Regions from separate parts of the Priestia sp. 179-F W1.4 NHS genome, predicted to be linked through region 4. Evidence: riboswitches for the same ligand, from Rfam matches in the RefSeq annotation. Region 4 holds a riboswitch; each other region holds the start of a gene.

Region 1 (4,351 bases), on a different contig from region 4:
TAGTAAAAAGCCTCCTAAAAAAGATACTACTATATACGAGAAAAGAGAGAAAAAAGTTTCAAATTACTTAGGGGATATGTCGTATAAGTCAGCCCTATTGGATTAAAATGATAGATAACAGTAAAGGGGGGGTGGAAAAAACATAATGATTTAGTCATTTTTTCACACTAAAGAAAAATAGTCTAGATGATTCATTTTTAGCTAAGGGACCAGAATTTATACTGAACATAGTGACTGCTTTTTAAAATAAATAAAAGCTGATATCGTGTTTTTTGGTTGTAGCATGTAAGCTTTTTATTACAAATTATTAAAGATTCTTATCTTTTTGCAAATACACATTGTATTTCATAGTTTTAACAATTATGATAAAAAAGCAAGTGTCAAAATAGGAAAATAGTTGAGCATGTAAAACGAAGCGATAAGCTTATTAATTTGAAAGAAAGGCAAGGTACATAGCTTTATGTGGGAAATTATTGTAGCAATCATTTTAGGGATTGTAGAAGGTTTAACGGAGTTTGCTCCCGTTTCGTCAACTGGGCATATGATTATTGTGGATGACCTGTGGTTAAATTCAAAAGAATTATTTTCATCTCCAGTAGCTAATACATTTAAGATTGTTATTCAGCTAGGGTCGATCTTAGCAGTAGTTGTTATTTTTAAAGATCGTTTTATTAATTTATTAGGATTGGGAAAAAAACCAGCTGCTGCAATTGGACCGACAAATCGCTTAAATTTAATGCAGGTAATTGTTGGTTTGTTACCCGCAGGAGTGTTAGGACTTTTGTTTGATGATTACATTGATGAACATTTGTTTTCTTTAAATACGGTGCTAATTGGCTTAGTGGTCGGAGCTGTATTAATGATTCTAGCAGATTTGTTTGGACCTAAACGTCCGCGTGTAGAGACGGTGGACCAAATGTCTTATGGACAAGCACTAGGTATAGGACTGTTTCAATGTATTGCTCTTTGGCCAGGTTTTTCTCGTTCAGGCTCAACGATTTCAGGAGGGGTTCTTCTTGGAATGAGCCATAAGGCAGCCGCAGATTTTACATTTATTATGGCAGTGCCAATTATGGCAGGAGCAAGTGGACTTTCATTGGTTAAAAACTGGCAGTATTTCACATCAGATGCACTACCGTTTTTTATTGCTGGTTTTATCAGCGCCTTTATTTTTGCGCTTATATCGATTCGCTTTTTCTTAAAATTAATCAACCGCATTAAATTAGTTCCGTTTGCCATTTATCGAATTATTTTAGCGGCTATTCTATATTTTGTATTTTTATAAAATAAATAAGCGTATTTTATAGCCATTTAAACTTCTGATAAAGACTTAAAAAGCAAGAAAAAGCTATTGCAACATTGCAATAGCTTTTTTGCATAAATATATATTATTGTCTTTTGAAAGCGTTTTATAAACATGGGTATTGACAAAACGTGTCGAAAAATAGTAAATTAATATTTGTGCAGTATAAAGTTAAGTAAAAGTAAGACTTCTGTTTAGTTTTATTGACTGTAAAAAACGTATGACAACGTATAGATCGTTTTAATTTTATAAAAATTGAATAATAAGCTTAATCGTATAGAGCGGGGGAATCATTATCGGCAGTAAAGCTGCCTTGGGGTGAATCCTTACAAAAGGTAGGAAACTCTCAATTCCGAATCCGACAGTTAACCTCGTTTGCTTTATTGAGAGAAAGAGCCCAAAATAGCGTAAGTAAAAGGCTGTTCTTTCTTAAGAATAGTCTTTTTTTGTTTTTTCAGAAAAGTATATACAAATGTCATACATCTTTGGGGAGGTACATCTATGAAAAAAATTCGTTTTGGTTTGGCTACGCAGATTTTTACCGGTTTAATCCTCGGTGTTCTTGTAGGAGTAATTTGGTTTAACGATCCGCGTGTAGTAACATACCTGCAGCCGCTGGGAGACTTGTTCTTAAGATTGATTAAGATGATTGTTATTCCAATTGTTATCTCAAGTTTAGTCGTTGGAGTTGCAGGAGCAGGTAGCGGTAAACAGGTCGGAAAGCTGGGCGTTAAAACCATTCTCTATTTTGAAATTATTACAACTTTCGCAATTGTAATCGGTGTATTGATTGCTAATATTTTTCACCCTGGACAAGGTGTAGACATTCATTCAGCACAGAAGAGTGATATTTCACAATACGTTGAAACATCCGAACAGCAAGAAGGAAAGTCAGTGGCTGAAACGTTCTTACACATTGTTCCGACAAACTTTTTCCAGTCAATTGTTGAAGGGGACATGCTAGCAATTATCTTCTTTACAGTATTGTTCGCACTTGGAGTAGCGGCAATTGGAGAAAGAGGAAAGCCTGTTGTTCAATTCTTTGACGGCGTTTCTCACGCAATGTTTCACGTGGTAAACCTAGTAATGAAAGTGGCTCCGATTGGCGTATTTGCTTTAATTGGTGTAACAGTTTCGAAATTCGGTTTAGAGTCACTCCTTTCATTAGGAAAGCTTGTTATCTTAGTTTACTTAGCGTTAATTTTCTTCCTACTTGTTGTATTAGGAGGAATTGCGAAATGGGCAGGAATTAACATTTTCCACTTATTCCGCTATATGAAAGATGAACTGTTGTTAGCATACAGTACATCTAGTTCTGAGACAGTTCTTCCGCGAATTATGGAAAAACTTGAAAAGATGGGCTGTCCAAAAGCTATCGTATCGTTCGTTGTACCAATTGGTTATACATTTAACCTAGATGGTTCTGTTCTTTATCAAGCGATTGCAGCGTTATTCTTAGCGCAGGTGTATGGTATTGATTTAACGATCGTTCAACAGCTGACGCTCATTCTGGTATTGATGGTTACATCTAAAGGAATGGCTGCGGTGCCAGGAACATCATTTGTTGTATTACTGGCTACTCTTGGAACAATCGGCGTTCCGGCAGAAGGATTAGCCTTCATTGCGGGAGTAGACAGAATCATGGATATGGCACGTACGGTTGTTAACTTAGTAGGAAACACACTAGCAGCAATTGTAATGTCTAAATCTGAAGGCAAATTTGACCCTAAAAAAGGTACAGAGGTCATGAGAGCCGGCTAATTTATAAATTTAAAAGCTACTTATTCTATTCAAAAAATTAGAATAAGTAGCTTTTTTCATAATAATTCCTTTATTATTATGGGAATTGACCCTATAATATGTAACATCAGGTATAAAAATATCCAGATTTTATTCTTACATAAAGCAGTCACTGGTTCCTTTCTTTATCAGTAAATATAGAGATAGCTTAGCTAGTTGGGGGATAGTAGAGTATGTGGAAAAAGCGAATATGGGTCATCGCCTCGATAGTAATCGTATGTTTGTTAATCCCTTACAGTTTACCGATTGTGTTTGCTTTATTAACAGCATTAGCGCTTGAGGGTATTGTTCAAAAATTACATCAATCTTTTAAAATGAAGAGAGTCTATGCAGTGCTTATGACCTTCATTTTATATGTTGTTTCGCTCATACTTATTGGATTTTTTATTGTTCGGACAATCGTTACGCAAGTGGTTGCTCTTTCAAAGATAGCGCCTTCATTTGTAAAAGAAATTTATGAAACCGCGATTTATCCAACTATTATCAAGTGGAAATACTATTCAAACGCTCTTCCTACAGAAGTGATTTCTTCTATCGAGCGCACGCTTGAAAAAACCGTAAATTCATTAGATTCTCTATTAAAAAGTACCGTGGAAATCATCATTAGCTTTGCTGCTACTGTTCCTGGATTTCTACTAGAGTTTCTTATTTATTTAGTAGCGCTTGTATTTATCAGCCTTGAGCTGCCTGCTATTAAAAATAAAATTAAGTCATTTTTAACAGAAGAAACGAAATATAAGCTACAAGTTGTCATCACTCAGCTTATCCAAGCGGGGGTTGGTTTTATTAAGGCACAAATTATTTTAAGTGTCATGACGTTTGTAATGGCTTATGTAGGGCTTTGGCTATTAGATGTTCCGTATACCGCGCTGCTTAGTTTATTAATTGTAATTGTCGATATCTTACCAATCCTTGGGACGGGCTCGGTGCTCGTTCCATGGGGGATTTTTGCTCTTACGCAAGGGCATGACTCATTAGCAATCGGCTTATTTATTCTATTTGGAGTGATTACGGTAGTAAGACGTGTAGTAGAACCAAAAGTGTTTTCTACAAATATGGGTATTTCACCTTTGGCTGCACTAGTTAGTTTGTACATTGGATTTAAACTTTTAGGTTTTGTCGGGTTGTTTTTAGGACCGGCTTTAGTTATTTTATACGATGCTCTTCGTAAAGTAGGTATTATTCAAATTAACTTTAAACTATAAAAGCGCTGGATAAAACTAGCGCTTTTTTTATTGAAACTTTTGT
Region 2 (4,351 bases), 130 kb from region 4:
AAGAAATGATGAAAGAACTTGTTTTGAATCATATCAACCGGTATATCCAGGATCAACTACCAAGGTTTCACGTGACTTTCAACCTTAGGTAGTTCCCTTTTATATAGATTGATTGTTTTCAAAAAACAAGCAGGTAAAAGAGCTTTCTATTAATAGAGAGCTCTTTTACATTTTTAAGTAGACAGAAATGTCGGTACCTGATAGAATGAAATTGTAAAACTTTCATTATTCGGAAAATTTATACCCTCCAGCTTTGGAGGGTTATTTTTTATGCTTTTGGACGAATAAAAGAGGCTAGGACAGAATTAGTTTAGTGGAAAGAAGATCCGAACGATGAATCGTTCGGATCTTTTCGTTAGTACGGTGAACGTATGTTTCAATCACTTTTCATCTTTTAAATGACTCAATAATGCAGAAGACATCTCCACGTGAGAAAGGGCGATGTGTGAAATCGTTTTGGCATAAGGTGTAATTTCGTTAATAAATTGCTCGAGTACGTGCAGGTGAGGAAGCTGAAGCTTTGTAATGAAGCAAGCCTGTCCGGCGATGCGTTCACAGAATAAAGCATAGGGATACTGAGAAATAAATCTTTTAAAACGCTCGTGCTCTCCGTTTTTCATGGTTACTTCAATAAAACACGAGACGGGCAACTGCAGCTTTTCATAATCAATATCGATTGTATATCCTTTTATAATACCAAAGCTCTCTAGCTGTCTTACTCGCTCTGCCACTGAAGGAGGAGACAGGCTAATTTGTTTTCCTAGCTCTCTTAAGGAAAGACGGCTGTTTTGCTGCAGTGCCTGCAAAATCGATAAATCAATTTCATCAATTTTCAATTGAAAACCTTCTTTCATATTAATGTTTCATTTGATTAGTAATAGCAGATAATATGTTTTATTTGTTATCTGAAATCTCCATTTTTTTTACTATAATAATTAAAAAGGAGTGAGTGAAAAATGGCAAGAGTTTTGTTAACAAACGAAGAGGGAACAAATTTTGAAAAAGCACTGAATTTAATTCCAGATGTAAAAAGGTTGTATGATGAGCTATACGACAAGCTTTGGAACAGTGATATAGTAAAAAGAGAGACTAAGGAAAAAATCAGGCTTTATCTAGCAGGTGTTAACGGCTGTGAGACGTGTATGAGCATGTCATATGTAGGCGATAAGACGCTTAATCAAAAAGTGTTAAGAGAAAAAGAGCTGGAAGAAAAAGATCGACTGCTGTTTCGATTTATAGATGTATACCGAGTGCGTCCAAGGGATTTGACGGATGCTGATATGGATCAATTAAAGAAATTTTACAGTGATACGCAGCTATTAGAGCTTTTGGCTGTTATTAATTTGTTTGATCAATTTCACAAACTGATTGTCAGTTTAGATTTATATGATTTTTGCAGTTTGCAGCGCAAGTGATGTCTTCCCTAAAAATATCTTGACAGACAAAATCCACAGGAGTAAGATAGCTTTCGTGAAGTGAAACGTATCATGAATCGAGTCGATTATTCTAAAAAATAGATCATAGACATTTGAATAAAAATCGCTTAATCCATTACGGAGCGGAGGACCCATTATTTACGCACATATTGTGCTCCGGGGTGAATCCTTAAAAAGGTAGGGTTACTCTTAAAACCCGAACCCGACAGCTAACTTCGCAAGCGTTTTGAGGGGGAAGAGTGTGAAAAAACACAGGAGCCTTCCTGTGTTTTTTTGCGCTTTTTTTAAGAAAAACATGTAATTTTTTAGAAAAAGTATAAGCTAAGAGAACACACAGCAGTTGAAGAAAGGAATAAATACATTATGAAAAAACAGTTTGCTGTATTGGGATTAGGTCGTTTTGGAGGCAGTTTGGTTGAAGAGTTTGCTAATTTGGATGTGGATGTGCTCGCTATTGACCGCAATCAGGAGGTAGTAAAGAAATATAGCAACTCAGCTACATATGTCGTGCAAGCGAACGCAATTGATGAAGCTAGCTTAAAAGGGCTAGGCATTCGTAACGTTGATCATGCTCTTATTTCGTTTGGAGACGATATTGAAGCAAGCGTGCTTGCAACGATGCTTTTAAAAGATATGGGCGTTAAGCAAGTATGGGTAAAAGCGGTGAATATGTATCATCAAAAAGTGCTGGAGAAAATAGGAGCGGACAAAGTCATTCATCCTGAGCGCGATATTGCGAAGCGGATTGCTCATCACGTGGTGTCAGAAAAGATCATTGATTACATTGAACTGTCAAAGGATTATAGTATTGTCGAAATTGTCGCTTCTAAAAAGCTTCATAATAAAACGCTGTTTGATTTGAACATTCGTGCCAAGTACGGCTGCAATATTATCGGCTTTCAGCGAAAAGACGGGGAAATGGTGATTTCGCCTACCGCGCATGAAATAATTGAACAAGGAGATATGCTGATTGTTATCGGACATAATCGCGATTTGAACCGTTTTGAAGAAGAAGGAGTTTAACTCATGAAAAAACAAATCATTAAACTCACTCCTCCGCAGCTGCTTGTCTCCATTTTTGGCGGAGGAATTATTATTGGTGCTCTTCTATTGATGATGCCTTTTTCTACTACTGAGCCAATCCGGTGGGTAGACGCCCTTTTTACATCTACTTCCGCTATGACAGTGACCGGCTTAGCCGTCGTAGATACAGGTACGCGTTTTACCGTCATCGGTCAAACGATTATTATGCTGTTAATTCAAATAGGCGGTCTCGGCATTATGTCATTTGCCGTGCTGATTTTTATGATGCTAGGTAAAAAAATTGGATTTAAAGAGCGTATGCTCGTTCAGCAGGCATTAAATCAGACGAGCGTCGGTGGAGTTGTGCTGCTAGTTAAAAGGTTGTTCATCTTTTCATTTTTAATTGAGTTTGTTGCACTGCTCTTTTTAGCGATACGCTGGGTTCCGGAATTCGGATGGTCTAAGGGGCTGTTCTTTAGCTTGTTTCATTCGATTTCGGCTTTTAATAACGCAGGGTTCGGACTACTGTCTGATAACTTAGTTCAGTATGTAGGAGATCCTATTATTAACATCACGATTTCTTTTCTCTTTATTATTGGTGGGTTAGGGTTTACCGTCCTTGCTGATATGTGGGTGAAAAAATCGTATAAAAAACTAACGCTGCATTCAAAAATTATGATTATCAGCACGTTCGCCATTAACGTGATTGCCATGCTTTTTATTTTTTTCTTAGAGTACGGCAATTCGCATACGCTCGGAAATTTATCATTAGGAGACAAAGTATGGGCTTCTTATTTTCAAGCGGTAACAACAAGAACCGCTGGCTTTAATACAATTGATTTAGCTCATTTGCATGACGCAACGGTGTTTTTAATGGTTTTATTGATGTTCATTGGTGCAGGGAGTGCGTCAACAGGAGGGGGTATCAAACTCACGACGTTTGTGGTGATTGTCTTTTCTGTATGGGCATTTTTACGAAGCAGGGAAGATATTGTGCTGCTAAAGAGACGACTTCTTCCTCTTCATGTGTTTAAGGCACTAGCCATTACGATGATTTCAATTATGTTTGTGTTTGGGGCCATCTTCCTATTAAATATTTCGGAAAACCTGCCGTTTGTAAAAATTATGTTTGAAGTTGTTTCTGCGTTTGGAACAGTAGGTTTATCGATGGGAGCGACTCCTGCACTTTCGTACTTTGGACGCGTGATTATTATCTTTATCATGTTTTTAGGAAAAGTGGGGCCATTAACGCTTGCGTTTTCATTATCTAAGCAAAAGCGTGAAGCCGTTCGCTATCCAAACGAAGATATAATGCTAGGATAGAAAAATCGCCTTCGATGAGGCGATTTTTTTATATTATTTATACGTTCAAGACATATAAGAGGTTACGCACAAAACAGTTGCGATGAATAAAAAGAAGGCAAAAACAAGAACAATGGGCAATTTGGAATGTCGGCGCATTAAAGCCCCTCCTTTTTTATAGTAAAAAAATCTCCTACTATATATAACGAAAGAAACAAAAATATGATTCACTTTTTTTGGCGAAATTTGAAGGTTTTTCTCATTGGAAAAATCCGCACCCCTGTCCTAAACATTTTGCCAAGCTGTTGCATACACTAAAAGCAGATAACAGGAAGTGAGGGATGGTACGTGGGAAAACAAAATTTTGCGTTAATCGTTGTGTTATTTGTTTTACTTGTTATTGTAGGTGCGTCTGGCTTTCGCTTTTAAACGTTAACTTTATTTGCGCATAGCCCCCGTCAAAAAGGGCATACTAGGCGGAAGTAAAAACCAAAAATTTCTTCAATATTGCCGAACAATGAGTTCCTCTACTCATTCATCTAATCGGTATGTAGCCATGCGAAAGCATGGTTTTTTTTGAAATAGGAGAG
Region 3 (4,351 bases), 800 kb from region 4:
ATTAATTACAAAATTAAACGTTCCATATCATGCGATTTCAAGCGGGAAGCTGCGTCGATACGTAGATATGGAAAATGTAAAAGATGTATTTCGAGTAGCAAAAGGGGTTGGCGATGCGCGTCGCGTGCTGAAAAAACTAAAGCCTTCTCTTGTTTTTTCAAAAGGCGGTTTCGTCACAGTTCCTGTGGTAATGGCTGCTAAATCTTTAAACATTCCCGTGTTCATTCATGAAAGTGATTTAACACCGGGACTGGCAAATAAAATTGCGCAGAAATTTGCCACTAAAATTTTTACTTCTTTTGATGAAGCCGCAAACTACTTTCCAAAAGAAAAAGTGCAGGTTGTTGGTTCACCTATTCGAAAAGAGCTATTTAGCGGAAGCGCAGCGAACGGGGAAAGCTGGCTACGCTTTTATGATAAGCGCCCCATTTTAACAATTATGGGCGGAAGTTTAGGAGCACGCCGTATTAATGAAATCGTTCGAGAGTCTTTGCCTGAACTGCAAAAGAAATTCCAAATTGTACACCTTTGCGGAAAAGGCAATATTGATACAAGCCTTGAAAAAGAGTCGGGATACCGTCAGTTAGAATACGTAAACGAACAGCTTCCAGATGTTCTAGCGGCAACTGATTATGTGATTACACGCGGCGGATCCAATGCCATTTTTGAGTTTTTAGCTCTTCATAAACCGATGATGATTATTCCTTTATCAAAAGCACAGAGTCGCGGAGATCAAATTTTAAATGCACAATCCTTTAAGAAAAAAGGCTACTGTATGGTTGTAGAAGAAGAGCAGTTAACAAAAGAACTGTTTTTGCGTGAAGTAAATGAGCTTCAGCAGCAGGCAAGTACAATGAAGCGTACAATGCGTGAAGCAACAAAAACGGATGCCATTTCAATTCTTGTAAATGAAATTGAGAAAATGAGCTAAAAAAGAGACTGAAACAGACGTATGTTAGCCGAAGTGAAAAACGAACCATTGATCAAGGTATTTGATTAGTGGTTCGTTTTTTTTTTGAATCTATTATTTTAAAATAATGAATAAACATAGAAAAATAAAGCTTTTAAAATTTCAAAAAATGTTGTTGACAGTAAATTTTAACAGGAGTAAGATTACTCTCATGAAACGTTCCACTGTGAAACGCTGAGTCTTTTCTGAAAGAGAAGGAAAGAGCGGAGGACCCAATTATCAGGGGTGAATCTCTTAATTGAGTAGGGTTACTTTCTTGACCCGAACCCGTCAGCTAACTTCGTAAGCGTTAAGAGAGAGGATGGTGTAATCGTGGTCGTTTTCTATAACAGCGGATAGTACGCTCCTTTCAAAATATAGGTGAAAGGAGCGTCAGGATGCATTTATCTAAGCAAATGATTCAAATGATTGAATATCGGGCCATGTGCGATCAGCAATCTTTTGATCTAGCAAACCGCTATTTGTCTACGTTAGCTAATCAAAGTTTTAAACGCAGCAGTAAAAGTCAGCATTAAGTCTAAAAATTAAATAACAAATATACGCTTAATCAATTATGAGCGGGGGACCCAATATTTTGTACGTATGTACTAGGGGTGAATCTCTTAACTGAGTAGGGTTACTTCCATAACCCGAATCCGACAGCTAACTCCGTAAGCGTTTTGGGAGTAAAAAATTCGTGTGAATCACGGCTTATTTGTCGTGCATTAAACCGCGGAAGAGAACTCTCTTCTGCGGTTTTTTAGTGGGAAAAATCAGCATCACGTCTCACGGTTAGCTTTTTTGGACGTGATGCTTTATGAAAAGAAACCGTCACTAAACTTAGAAGCTATCATTTTTGTCAGGAAACAGTTAGGAGGGAGCAACTTGGATATGATCATGCTTGGAACGCTTGTCATATTAACAGCTGCTATGTACGGAATTATTTGCTGGTCGTCTCATGTAGTAGACGAAAGAGAGGAGAAGTGAACATGTCGTTCATTTTGTTAGGTATTTCAGTTCTCGTTTTAATTTATTTAGTATATGTACTGTTAAATCCAGAACAATTTTAATAAGCGGAGGAATAAAACGTGGGGATTTTTCTACTATCAGTTGCGCTGCTGCTTGTTTTTGTAGCGCTTATTGCAAAGCCCGTAGGTATTTATATAGCGAATGTGTTTTCAAACGACAAAAACACTAGCTTGGTAGGAAAGATAGAAACAGTTATGTTTAAAGCAGCAGGAATTAAAGGGCATAATCAGACGTGGAAGCAATATGCATTGGCTCTTGTGTTAACAAATACGTTTATGATTTTTGTAGTGTATCTTATCTTCCGGTTTCAAGAGGTACTGCCGCTTAACCCAAGCCACATTAAAGGAATGGATCCGGCTCTTGCTTTTAACACGGCCATTAGTTTTATGACAAATACGAACTTGCAGCACTACAGCGGCGAATCAGGTTTGTCCTATTTCTCGCAGATGGCAGCCGTTGTATTTATGATGTTTGCAGCACCAGCAACGGCACTTGCAGTAGCAATCGCTTTTATTCGCGGGCTAGCAGGGAAGGAAATGGGAAACTTTTTTGTTGACTTTGTAAAATCAATTACGCGTATTTTACTTCCTATCGCTTTTATAACAGGCATTTTATTTGCGTTTTTAGGTGTCCCTCAAACGTTAAGCGGGACTGTGACTGCCCATACATTAGAAGGAGCAACGCAGCAAATAGCAAGGGGACCAGTTGCTTCTTTTCTTTCAATCAAAGAGCTAGGCAACAACGGAGGGGGATTTTTTGGTGTCAATTCAGCTCATCCATTTGAAAATCCTAATGCGTGGAGCAATGTATTACAAATCGTCCTTATGCTGTTATTGCCAACAGCCCTTCCTTTTACGTACGGAAAAATGATCGGACAGCGTAAACAAGGCCGCATCTTGTTTGTAGCGATGAGTATGCTGTTTATCGTTATTTTAAGCACAGCGTTTGTAACAGAGTGGGGAGGCAATCCAAGACTTGGTGCTTTTCATCTAAATGAAGCGAGCGGTTATATGGAAGGGAAAGAAGTCCGTTTTGGTGTCGGCATGTCGACGCTTTACGCCATCGTGACGACAGCAAGTGAAACAGGTGCAGTCAACACCATGCACGATACCCTGACGCCTCTTACCGGGTTATTAACGCTTGGAAATATGATGTTAAATACCGTATTTGGCGGTGTCGGAGCAGGATTTATGAATGTTATGATGTACGTCATCATTGCTGTATTTTTATCAGGTTTAATGGTTGGAAGAACACCAGAATACGTAGGTAAAAAAATTGAAGGAAAAGAAATGAAACTCATTGCCGTGACGCTTATTTTGCAACCGCTGCTAATTTTAGGAGGAACAGCTGTAGCACTTACCACTCATTTAGGAATAGAAGGTATATCAAACCCTGGCTTTCACGGCTTAAGTCAGGCATTGTATGAATTTACGTCGTCAGCAGCAAACAATGGATCCGGCTTTGAAGGACTCGGTGATGCAACGCCGTTTTGGAACATTTCAACGGGAATTGTTATGTATATTGGACGCTACTTCGGACTAATTACGATGCTGGCGGTATCGAGCTCACTAGCATCCAAGCAGCTTGTTCCCGAAACACCTGGGACATTTAAAACAGATACGTCTTTATTTAGCGGCATTTTAATTGGAACTACCGTTATTGTAGGAGCACTTACGTTTTTCCCAGTGCTTGTGCTTGGGCCGGTTGCTGAGTATTTAACACTGTAATCAAGAAAGCGGAGGATCATAATGAATAAACGGAATTTTGCAAATAATATTGAATTGGATCGCAACAGTCATATTCAAGGTTCTGTAGATAAACAAGCTTCATCGATTTTTATTCAATCAGTAAAGCAGGCGTTTATCAAGCTCAGCCCAAGAACGATGATAAAAAACCCTATCATGTTCGTAGTAGAAATCGGGTTTATAATTACGCTTTTTTTAGCCGTTGTTCCGGACCTTTTCGGAGAAAGTACAGTAAGCACAGGGTTTAATGTTGCCGTATCTCTCGTGTTATTTTTTACAATTGTTTTTGCTAATTTTGCAGAAGCATTAGCAGAAGGACGAGGAAAAGCACAGGCAAACTCATTAAAGAAATCTAAAGGCGATATTACAGCTAATCAGCTTCAAAACGGGCAAATGATACAAGTTCCGGCATCGCAACTAAAAAAAGGAGACATCGTCGTCGTTTCACAAGGCGAAATGATTCCTGGAGATGGAGAAATCATTAAAGGACTGGCGTCTGTTGATGAATCGGCTATTACGGGTGAATCGGCACCTGTTATGAAAGAAGCAGGCGGGGACTTTAACTCTGTAACGGGAGGTACAAGAGTTGTCAGTGATGAAATTACAATTAAAATTACGTGTGAGCAAG
Region 4 (4,351 bases):
ACACGGAGCAACCGATACGATTACGGATCCGTTAACTGATAAAGTTCGTGAAATTGAAAAACGCGGATACGCAGCAGGATTAAAGCTATTGCGTGCCCAAGTGCGTCATTTAGGAACAGAGCAAAATTTAGAAATTTTAAAAAGCATTTATGAATACTTAAAAGAAAAAATTGATATGCAGTATAAAACGGAAGTAGCTGATTTAATAACAGACAAAGAAGATGGTCAGCATATCGTGCGCGGTATTGAATTGAAGAATGGTGATAGAATTACGGCTGATAAAGTCGTGGTTTCACCAGGTCGAGACGGCTCGAAGTGGATGAGCGACTTACTAAAAAAACGCCGTTTGAAAATGATTAACAATCAAGTAGACATCGGTGTTCGAGTAGAAACATCTAACGTTGTTATGGAAGAAATCAACAAGCACTTGTACGAAGGGAAATTTATTTACAATACGTCTGTAGGTACAAGAGTCAGAACGTTCTGCAGCAATCCTTCAGGGCATGTGGTAGTAGAGAATCATTCAGGGATTATGTTAGCAAATGGACACGCATACAAAGATCCGAAGCTTGGAAGTCAAAATACGAACTTTGCGCTGCTTGTTTCTCATAAATTTTCGGATCCATTTGATCAGCCGAACGAATATGCGCACGAAGTATCAAGATTAGCTAATATGCTGTCAAACGGAGGCTTAGTTGTTCAAAAGTATGGAGATATTTTAAAGGGGCGCCGTTCAACAGCGAATCGAATTAAAGAAGGCTTTTTAGAACCAACGTTAAAAGAAGCTGTCCCTGGTGATTTGGGTTTAGTGCTTCCATACAATACAATGAAAAGCTTAATTGAAATGACAGAAGCACTGGATCATGTAACGCCTGGGTTAGCATCCGAACATACGCTGTTTTACGGTGTGGAAGCGAAATTTTACTCCGCCCGCCCGAAGTTAAACGATAAGTTTGAAACTGAAATTTCCGGTTTATACGTGGGAGGAGACGGAGCTGGTATTACGCGAGGACTCGCGCAGGCAAGTGCGTGTGGTGTGTGGGTAGCTCGTGACATTGTTGAAAAATTAAAGAATCGTAAAGCAAGTTCTGAACCTGTTACTGTATAAAAAAGGGGCCGTCACGGCCTCTTTTTTTATGGGTTAAATAACGAGAGGGAATAAGTAAAAAGTAAAGAACTTGTACCGTTCCAACTCCGATAGTTTTATATGATAATTACCCGCTCCTTTTTTAAAAGATAGTAGGAAATCTATACTTCTATCTTGAGCAGAATTAAGTAGAATAAGGGGAATTGATAATGTCGATTTCTTCGCATCAATAAAGTCAGTGAAATTTTAGGGAGTGTATATCAAGCAGTACAGGGATAAAATCAACAGTTGGAAAGAGTTATTTTTTTGATAAGTAAAATATTTATGGAAGCAGTAAAGTACATAGATATCGGAATAATTATACATATTTATGAATGATATTAATGAGAAGAAAGTTCACTTTATAAACTATTTTTTGAATTGATTTTTTATTCATTAGATTGTAAGTCTTGTTAAATAGGTGTTTTTGGTTTATTGAAATATGATGTAAATATTTTAAAATACAACAATTCTCAACTTTTTACGATAAAATCATGCATTATTTTTGAATAAAAACTTGATAGAAACATATAAAATGAATTTTAATTAAAGTAACAATTATTATCATGCAAAAATATTAAAGAAAATTATTTGCTTAATCTCTTTTGTTTTATAAGAGAACGGAGGACCCATATTTGTGCGTAATGTACTTGGGGTGAATCTTGAATGAATCAAGTAGGATAACTCACATACCCGAATCCGACAGCTAACTCCGTAAGCATTCAGTGAGGGAATAACAGGTCTATGAAACCATGATATTCTCATGGTTTTTTGTATAGCTAAAAATATTCCTAAACTATTAATCTGAAAATTTTTAATATATTGTATATTTTGAGTGTTATCGCCCTCAATGCATGGTAAAATAAGTATGGTAGTTAGAATCATTCTAATATAATTTATTTACGGGAGGTAAATCTATGAAGCTATCGACAAAGATTATTATCGCGCTAATTGCTGGTGCTATTGTAGGAGTGTTAATCAATGCTTTTGCTCCAAGTGCTTTTGCTCCGCTGGACAAGTACTTGTTTACACCGCTTGGCCAAATTTTCTTAAGCTTAATTAAAATGCTTGTTGTACCAATTGTGTTTTTCTCTATCACGTTAGGTGTAGCAGGTTTAGGAGATCCTAAAAAATTAGGAAGAATCGGGGCAAAAACAGTTTCCTACTTCCTAGTGACAACAACCGTTGCAATTATTATCGGTTTAATTTTAGCGTATGCAATTAAACCGGGTACATTTGGATCTTTTGATACACAAAACGCTTCTTTTGAAGCTGAAAAAGCACCACCGGTTGGAGAGACATTCTTAAATATGATTCCAGTCAATCCAATTCAAGCGATGGCTGAAGGGAATATGCTTCAACTTATTGTTTTCTCTATCTTTATCGGTTTTGGTATCACGATGCTTGGAAGTAAAACAAAAGGACTTTACAATTTACTTGAGCAAGGAAATGAATTGATGATGTACCTTGTGAATCTAGTGATGAAGTTTGCTCCGTACGGAACATTTGGGCTTCTTGCAACCGCGGTTGGAAGTCAAGGCTGGCAGGCAATTAAAGCGATGGGGCTATACATGATTGTAGTCGTGCTCGCGCTGTTCATCCATTCAATCGTAACATATGGGGGATCAGTCGCTCTTATGGCCAAACGTAACCCTATTGAATTTTTTAAGGGTTTTGCTCCTGCGATGACAGTTGGATTCAGTACATCAAGCAGTAATGCAACGCTTCCGATTTCAATGAATGTGGCGCAAAAAAATCTTCGTGTCCCCGAGTCTATCAGCAGTTTTGTTCAGCCATTAGGTGCAACTATTAACATGGATGGAACGGCAATTATGCAAGGTGTAGCGACTATTTTTATTGCGCAAGTATACGGGGTTGACCTGTCGCTGGGTGCTCTTGTGACGGTTGTATTGACAGCGGTGCTTGCTAGTATTGGTACAGCAGGTGTGCCTGGAGTTGGTCTCATTATGCTAGCAATGGTATTGAGTTCGGTTGGTCTGCCTGTAGCAGGTATCGGATTGATTATTGGAATTGATCGCTTGCTTGACATGCTTCGTACATCTGTAAATATTACGGGAGACGCTGCGTGTGCCGTTATTGTGGCTGAGTCAGAAGCAAAGCGTATCGATAAATCTGTAACGCAATCAGCTTAATATGTGTAAAAGCTCTAGCTATATGCTAGGGCTTTTTTTATTGGCAAGAAACTCTTCTTTTCAGCATACAGTTTAATAAGAGTGTGTGTTTGAAAGGAGAGTGCGGAAATGAATAAAACCCATGTGATAAAGCCGCTGCTCGACGACGACTACCCAGTTATTTCATATGGAAAAGGAATTTATTTGTACGACCAAGATGGAAAAAAGTACATAGATGCTTCGTCAGGGGCAGTTACAGCAAGTATCGGACACGGCGTAAAAGAAATTATTGATGCGATGACGGATCAGGCACAGAAAGTTGCGTTTGTATATCGGTCGCAGTTTACAAGCGATCCGACGGAAGCCTTAGCTAAGAAACTATGTGAATTAAGCAGCAATCATTTCCAGTGGAGCTTTTTTGTTAACAGCGGGACAGAAGCGACTGAAACGGCTATGAAAACAGCCATTCAGCATTTTCAAGAGCAAGGAAAGCCAACCAAAACAAAGGTTTTGTCACGCTGGATGAGCTATCACGGTATTACAATAGGAGCGCTGTCTATGTCAGGGCACGTTGGAAGACGAAAACGTTTCTCGTCTTTGCTTGAAGATTATCCTTCGGTTTCACCTCCTTATTGCTATCGATGTCCGTTTCATCAAACCTATCCATCCTGTAATCTTGCTTGTGCACACGAATTGGAAACAGTTATCAAACGAACCGGCCCTGAACATATTGCTGCTTTTATTACAGAGCCCATTGTAGGAGCTGCTGGAGCAGCTCTCACACCTCCAACCGGTTATTATGAAGTGATAAGAGAAATTTGTGATAAATATGATGTGTTATGGATAGCCGATGAAGTCATGACTGGAGTTGGGCGTACAGGCGTGATGTTTGCATATGAGCACTGGGGAGCTAAACCAGACATCATGACGCTTGGAAAAGGAGTGGGAGCAGGATATACACCGATAGCCGTTACGTTAGCTAGCAGCAAAACGATTGAACCTATCATGAACGGATCCAAATTAATTATGAGCGGCCATACGCTAAGCGCTAATCCGCTGTCAGCCGCTGTAGGGCTAGCTGTCTTAGCCTATA

Evidence for each region. Region 4 has a riboswitch for cyclic di-AMP ahead of ACH0CI_RS04320 (dicarboxylate/amino acid:cation symporter). Riboswitches for the same ligand answer to the same signal wherever they lie in the genome.
Region 1: another riboswitch for cyclic di-AMP. It lies ahead of ACH0CI_RS26105 (glutamate/proton symporter GltT); the one in region 4 lies ahead of ACH0CI_RS04320 (dicarboxylate/amino acid:cation symporter).
Region 2: another riboswitch for cyclic di-AMP. It lies ahead of ACH0CI_RS05020 (potassium channel family protein); the one in region 4 lies ahead of ACH0CI_RS04320 (dicarboxylate/amino acid:cation symporter).
Region 3: another riboswitch for cyclic di-AMP. It lies ahead of kdpF (K(+)-transporting ATPase subunit F); the one in region 4 lies ahead of ACH0CI_RS04320 (dicarboxylate/amino acid:cation symporter).

The regions. Positions count from the first base shown of each region.
Region 1 is NZ_JBIQFF010000015.1:17,214-21,564, forward strand. Features, by position in the region: gene ACH0CI_RS26095 (hypothetical protein) at 1-1, opposite strand, end outside; gene ACH0CI_RS26100 (undecaprenyl-diphosphate phosphatase) at 461-1,285, shown strand; cyclic di-AMP (ydaO/yuaA leader) riboswitch at 1,559-1,698, shown strand; gene ACH0CI_RS26105 (glutamate/proton symporter GltT) at 1,805-3,064, shown strand; gene ytvI (sporulation integral membrane protein YtvI) at 3,277-4,308, shown strand.
Region 2 is NZ_JBIQFF010000001.1:980,921-985,271, forward strand. Features, by position in the region: gene ACH0CI_RS05005 (peptidyl-prolyl cis-trans isomerase) at 1-92, shown strand, start outside; gene ACH0CI_RS05010 (Lrp/AsnC family transcriptional regulator) at 381-836, opposite strand; gene ACH0CI_RS05015 (carboxymuconolactone decarboxylase family protein) at 957-1,415, shown strand; cyclic di-AMP (ydaO/yuaA leader) riboswitch at 1,531-1,675, shown strand; gene ACH0CI_RS05020 (potassium channel family protein) at 1,800-2,459, shown strand; gene ACH0CI_RS05025 (TrkH family potassium uptake protein) at 2,463-3,782, shown strand; gene ACH0CI_RS05030 (YjcZ family sporulation protein) at 4,110-4,190, shown strand.
Region 3 is NZ_JBIQFF010000001.1:1,650,794-1,655,144, forward strand. Features, by position in the region: gene ACH0CI_RS09025 (undecaprenyldiphospho-muramoylpentapeptide beta-N-acetylglucosaminyltransferase) at 1-931, shown strand, start outside; cyclic di-AMP (ydaO/yuaA leader) riboswitch at 1,133-1,275, shown strand; gene ACH0CI_RS09030 (hypothetical protein) at 1,348-1,485, shown strand; cyclic di-AMP (ydaO/yuaA leader) riboswitch at 1,501-1,641, shown strand; gene kdpF (K(+)-transporting ATPase subunit F) at 1,939-2,019, shown strand; gene kdpA (potassium-transporting ATPase subunit KdpA) at 2,044-3,705, shown strand; gene kdpB (potassium-transporting ATPase subunit KdpB) at 3,727-4,351, shown strand, end outside.
Region 4 is NZ_JBIQFF010000001.1:849,924-854,274, forward strand. Features, by position in the region: gene ACH0CI_RS04315 (NAD(P)/FAD-dependent oxidoreductase) at 1-1,108, shown strand, start outside; cyclic di-AMP (ydaO/yuaA leader) riboswitch at 1,709-1,863, shown strand; gene ACH0CI_RS04320 (dicarboxylate/amino acid:cation symporter) at 2,044-3,279, shown strand; gene ACH0CI_RS04325 (aspartate aminotransferase family protein) at 3,388-4,351, shown strand, end outside.